2 regions of the Halobacillus sp. Marseille-Q1614 genome follow, and region 2 is predicted to be linked to the other one. Evidence: riboswitches for the same ligand, from Rfam matches in the RefSeq annotation. Region 2 holds a riboswitch; the other holds the start of a gene.
What was found. Region 2 has a riboswitch for thiamine pyrophosphate ahead of thiW (energy coupling factor transporter S component ThiW). Riboswitches for the same ligand answer to the same signal wherever they lie in the genome.
Positions count from the first base shown of each region.

Region 1 (3,125 bases), 1.7 Mb from region 2:
CTCACCCAGAAGAATCACACGATCAACAAAGTCGACAATCTGTTCAATTTTATGTTCCACAATCACGACGGTTTTATCTTCTCCAACTTTCTTAATCGTGTCCCAAACATGCTTAGTACCATGTGGATCAAGCATCGCAGTAGGCTCGTCTAAAAATAACACCTCAGGTTCTAGAGCAAGAACTGAAGCGATTGCCAATCTCTGCTTCATTCCCCCGGATAGTGTTTGTATCTTCGTGTGGATATCATCAAATTCTAATCCAACTTTCCGTAAATAATGCTCAATGTAAATTTCCATTTCTCCTCGAGGGACCTGAAGATTCTCAAGAACAAACGCAATTTCCTCATCTACATAGGGCATACAAAACTGTGAATCAGGATCTTGAAATAAAAATCCCCAGGAATCTGGAATGATAAGGTCGTCTGCTTTCATAGGTACTTCTACACTATGAGGGATGAGTCCCGTCAAGACTTGTAAAAGTGTTGACTTCCCTGATCCTGATGGTCCAAGTAGTAATACCTTTTCTCCTTTATTCAAAGAAAGAGAAAAATCCTCAAATAACAAGGGTTCCACTCCTGGAAATTTCAACCGCATGTTTGTCATACCAGCAATACTCTTCATACAAAACCTCCTGCTATCCCAAAGCCTTATAGTCTTCTTTAGAAGCCGGCCTCACAAGATTTGTGACTCCTGTTTTTTCTAATGATTGAACGATGAGAAAAGCGAAAATACCCGAAATGATGATGGCTCCTACTATTCTAGCTCCAACCAGGATGAGCAGATTCCAAAGTGCCAAGTCACCTATATAACCGTAGTAGAAATCAATACCAATAGACGCAAACGCAGCTGCTACACCTGCTAAGGACGCAGTGAACATATCGTATCTCTTATAGCGGAAAGCTGCGAAAATCAGTTCAGCAGCCAGACCTTGTCCTAACCCGAATATAAGCGTCGATATACCCCATTCACCGCCAAAAATAAATTCACCTTGCGCGGCAGCAACTTCCGCCAATAAAGCAACCCCGGGCTTTCGTATGATCAAATAAGCAACCACTGCTGCAATGAACCACATTCCATAAATGAGCTGCTCCAATTGTAATCCTAATGTGGAAACCACTCCATATAGCGGTCCCCATAGTTTATAGATCACACCAAATATCAATGCAACAATGATGGTTACTAAAATATCTGTTAACTTCAATCCCTTTTTCATTTTCTCAGGTCTCCCTTTCCATTGAATGACTTAAACTAAAAACGCTTTTAAAAAAACAACTTTCCCTCCTCCCGTAAGAAAAGCGGCTGATATTGGAAACGTATCTTTTTCGCAACTCCACTTCCCTGCGATGGTATGAGCCAAATCAGGTTCTAAGGGTCTTAAAGCCTACCTTTAACCTCGACCTTTCGTCAGTAAATAAAAAAGCACAGTACCGCTCATCCATTTACATAAAGGTACCCCTGGAAAAACTTTTTAAATTATCAATCTAGACCCGCCCCCTGTAATAGACCGATAGATTTCAGCTGTTTAATACGTCCGATCCTTCCATCCACATTTTCTTCTTGTCAGCCATCTCCCAAAACAAATATTCCAGTTTACCTGTATGAAGGAAGATCTCCTCTAAATGTGCTTTTTCTCGTTCTGGTTTATCGTCGGCAAGTTGGTTCATAAGGTTTTTCATATCTTCAGCTAGAGTCGTAAATTCATCTGATGCGTACATCTTGATCCAATCCCCGTAGAATTCATGTTCACTTGCTCCCTCTTTTTGATTCAATGCTAAGCCTATTTCACTGTAGCTCCATGCACAGGCAAGTACACAGGCGACAACCTCAGCTTCCGATCCCTGCTGGGACTTATTCAGCATGTAGCTTGTATAAGCAAGAAGCGTTGCCGAAGGTTTTGTATTTTCTAGTTCTTCTCTTCTGATCCCTATTCTTTCTGCATATTTTCGGTGAAGCTCCATTTCTTCGTTTAAGGTAGAATGCATCAAATCCGCGAACAGAGTCATCGTTTCTAAACGAGACGCTTTCACGCATCCTATTGCAAACACACGACAATAGTCGATTAAATATAAATAATCTTGTTCCATAAAAAACTTAAATTTATCAATCTCTAAGCTTCCATCACCAATCCCTTTGACAAAAGGGTGTTCGAGGTACTGATCCCATATAGGCTTAGCCCTTTCATAGAGCCGATCTGTAAACATTACACATCATCCTTCCTTTTTGAATTCTAAAAACCAGTCATATAAAAAAGCAGTCATCGTTTTTGTGAACTGTAGAAGCTGCTCTCTATCAAGCGACTCATTCACAGCATGAGCTTGTTCAAGTGTGCCAGGGCCATATAAGACAGTCGGGATGTCGGCCTCTGCTAACCATCCCCCATCTGTAACGGTAGGAGACATCGAATAGTCTACTGGTGTGTCGTGAACAAGTTGATGCGCACCAGCTAACTTTTGAACCCCTGAGTGACTGGGGTCCACGGAAAAGGCGGGGAATATTTCCCCTTGGTCTTCAATCATGGATTTCCCGCCCCACGAAAATTGAGGAGGGTAAACCTTTAACCAAGGATCAGCCTTTGCTGCATAATTGATATGTTCTTCGATGTCATTGATTACATCCTCATAATGTTCTTCAGGATAGTAATGCACCGTAATCCACAACTTGCAGCGATCTGCTATGAAAGCCGCATGCCTGCCGCCTTCAATGACAGCTGGATTGATCGTATTTGAGCCAGGGGGAAAGCCAGGACTCGATTTAGTTATGGCCCATTGCCGTTCCAGTTCTTGTAAGGCATTTATGATTTTCATCATTTTCTCTATCGCGCTGGCACCATGCAGACCGCCGCCAGCGTGTATCATGGAACGTCTGCAGGCATCATGGAAGGTTTGAGGACTCTCGATCGTTATCCAGCCGGTAATCACACCACCCTGACCTTGAATCTTACAATCACTTGTATCCACTACTAAAGCTAAGTCAGCACGATACCCTTTTTCACAGCAGGACTTCGTACCCGCTTCTCCAACCTCCTCACCGACCACTGATTGGAAATATAGATTTCCACTAGGTTCTATCCCAGCTTCATACAGCACTTTCATGGCAAACAGGACCCCCGCTATTCCGCCTTTCAT
Region 1 is NZ_CADDWH010000001.1:1,768,759-1,771,883, forward strand. Features, by position in the region: gene HUS26_RS08885 (ABC transporter ATP-binding protein) at 1-621, opposite strand, end outside; gene HUS26_RS08890 (ECF transporter S component) at 635-1,213, opposite strand; TPP riboswitch at 1,319-1,467, opposite strand; gene tenA (thiaminase II) at 1,515-2,201, opposite strand; gene HUS26_RS08900 (acetylornithine deacetylase) at 2,208-3,125, opposite strand, start outside.
Region 1: another riboswitch for thiamine pyrophosphate. It lies ahead of HUS26_RS08890 (ECF transporter S component); the one in region 2 lies ahead of thiW (energy coupling factor transporter S component ThiW).

Region 2 (3,125 bases):
AATCGAAAGCCCAGCTGCTTGGATACGATTTGAGTAAGCCTTATATTTGTCTTGCTGGCGAGATTCGTTTTACAAAAATAGCGGACGATCTTATACGAGGTTCCGATCAATCGGTTATGTCTTCCTCTATGCACAGCCGCAATTACTATATTCAGAAAGAAGTAGCCCATGCCGGAGACGTGTTAAAAAGGAGAACAATGGCTACCTTTGAAGATGGGGAAGTTATTGTTTTCTTGGAAGCCGACAGCAACAGCTCCTATGTCGAAACAGCGAACCAGTTCCTTGATTTAGTGGAGCGGCGCTTGAATGAATTATTGGCGGGTCTTAGTATTTCCTGGGGAATATCGATGCATAAAGACGGAATTTATACTTTTCATAAAAGCTATAACGAAGCTGTCACCGCCTTTAATATCGGCCGCCAGCAGCACGAAATAGGGGAGCGGACGTTTTTTAGCGATACGAGGATGAATAGGCTGCTTATGGCCTTAAGCCATGAGAAAGAAATTGAGGAGATCGTAAAAAGCACGCTTCAGAAGCTGATTGAATATGATCAGAAGCGGCAGACGGACTTGATTCATACTTTTATTGTCTACAACAAATACAACAGCAATGTCAGCCAGACAGCACGCGCTTTAAACCTGCATAGGCAGTCCCTGCTGCACAGACTGCGGAATATAGAACAATTAACAGGGCTTTCTTTATTAAACGCTGACGATATGTTTTTATTAGAGCTGAGTGTCAGGCTGTGGATGCTGAAGAAAGTGGAGAACTAGAGATTCCTCGTGGTAAATACCACGCTGCGGCGTCTCGGTCGCCCGTTTTTTAAGCAGGAGTCTCGTAGTATTTTGCCGCCTTGGTAACTAAAGAGATCGCCCTTCCTTGCTGGAGGACGATCTTTTTCACGTCATGTCAGGCATTATAATCAGGGCATTATTCCCCAAAATTCTGGTCGGGAACAATGACTTTTTCTGCACCGCTTTCAGTAACGGTGGATCGCATTTTTATGATCCATTGATCTTGTTCCTGATCATACGTCATACTTTCAACAGACAGGGTGTTGCTTCGGTCTACCTCAGCAAGCGCGCTGGCAAGGACCTGAGACTCATCTAAGTCAGCCCCTTCCGGCTTTTTTGCTTTAACGACCTTTACTTCCCCGGCCTGGGCCTGCATAGGGTAGGATTCGGCCACAGGACCATCTACAGTCACTTCTACAGACTTGCCAAGCCACATGTCTTCTTCTACTCCTGTAATCCAAATAGGGCTGCCTCCATCGGGCTCAATGTTATCTACCACTAAGATGCTATTTTCATTTTGATCCATTACATATCCAGAGAACTGTTTTGATTCACTTCCTGTCTGGTCGTCTGAAGGTTCTTCTGCTCCTTCTTGACTCCCGCAGCCTACTGTAACTAAGAGCAATATCAGCATCCATTTCTTCATCACATGGCGCTCCTTTATTATTTAAAAATATTTCTTACAGAAAATGTTACACCTTAATCCATGACAAATCAAAGAACCTCTGATAAGATAATCACATCCAAGTGAATATTAGTTTTTGAACTACTAGGGGGGCCCAACTGGGCTGAGAGGAAAGAACAAGCTTTCCGACTCTTATGCACCTGATCTGGTTAATACCAGCGGAGGGAAGTAGTTGACGTAACTGTCTATTACTTATACATAAGCCAGGTCCTCCAGAGGATCTGGCTTTTTTATATGCCAAAACCCCTCTGGAGCTCTGACGCCGCAGGCCTTTCCTATAAAGAAGGGAGGATATCAATGAGCCGAACACGTTTATTGACAACGATGGCTGTATTCGTTGCTTTAGGTACTCTCAGCGCGCAGGTGATATGGTTTCCAGCCGGAATCGCGAAAGCTTATCCTGTACAGCATGCGATCAATGTCATGGCTGCGATCACACTTGGCCCCATACATGCTGTTACGATCGCTTTTACGATTGGTTTGCTGAGAAATCTGCTTGGACTTGGAACGCTGCTCGCTTTTCCTGGAGGCATGGCCGGTGCACTGCTTGCCGGCTTCTTTTACAAATGGATCAGGCGAAAAGGTGCGGCTCCCGTCGGTGAAGTGATTGGTTCTGGGTTGATCGGCGCTTTATTTGCCGTGCCTTTTGCACAGGTTTTAATGGGAAGTGCAGCCGGGGCTTTCGCCTTTGTTCCATCATTTCTAATCAGCAGTGTGAGCGGGTCACTGTTTGGGTGGTTTGTCGCATCACGTGTACTGAAATCAAGATTAATTCCACAGCTTTTACATTAAAAGGAGGAGAATTGTATGAGTTTTACAGAAGTCCTAAGAAGGGAAAACAATGATATATTTGAAGCGATCTTTCATCATCCTTTTGTCGAAGGTATTGGAAAGGGAGACGTACCTCATGATTCAATCGCCCATTACATTAAAGCGGATTATGAATACTTGAATGCTTTTATGCGAATCTATGGAATGGGAATTTCTAAATCGTCCAACCGAAAAGATATTGAATACTTTAATCAGCAAATTTCATTTACTTTAAACAGTGAAACCCATCCTCATCAGAATTTTTGTAATGTAATCGGTGTGGGATATGATGAATTGCACGGTTATCCGCTGCCGCCGACGGCTGACCATTACGTTAAGCATATGGAGCACCACGCAAGGCAGGGAAGCTTAGGGGAACTGATAGCAGCTGTTCTCCCATGCCCGTGGACCTACCTGGAGATCGGACAATATTTAATGGAAAAATACCAGCCCGCTCCGGACGCTGCGTTCTATCCATGGATTAAATTTTATGCAGATCTGGAATTTGAAACGTTGTCCAAAAACATGTGCCAGCGATTAGACGAACTGGCAGATAAAGCTTCAGAAGCTGAACAGGAGCGTATGAAGGAAGCGTTCCGTAAAAGCTGCCAGCTGGAGTGGAAATTCTGGCAAATGGCTCATATTTGTGAAGAATGGCCGAAAGGGGAAGGGGTGAATATCAGATGACTCAAGTATCGACAGCCTTAACGATTGCAGGCACCGATCCCAGCGGAGGAGCCGGGATACAGGCAGATCTAAAAACTTTTCAAGAACTTAAGAGCTATGGAATGAGTGTAGTTACATCGGTTGTGTCTCAGAACACAACGGGTGTAAAA
Region 2 is NZ_CADDWH010000001.1:3,500,274-3,503,398, forward strand. Features, by position in the region: gene HUS26_RS17540 (PucR family transcriptional regulator) at 1-773, shown strand, start outside; gene HUS26_RS17545 (DUF3221 domain-containing protein) at 931-1,440, opposite strand; TPP riboswitch at 1,556-1,663, shown strand; gene thiW (energy coupling factor transporter S component ThiW) at 1,777-2,271, shown strand; gene tenA (thiaminase II) at 2,287-2,976, shown strand; gene thiD (bifunctional hydroxymethylpyrimidine kinase/phosphomethylpyrimidine kinase) at 2,973-3,125, shown strand, end outside.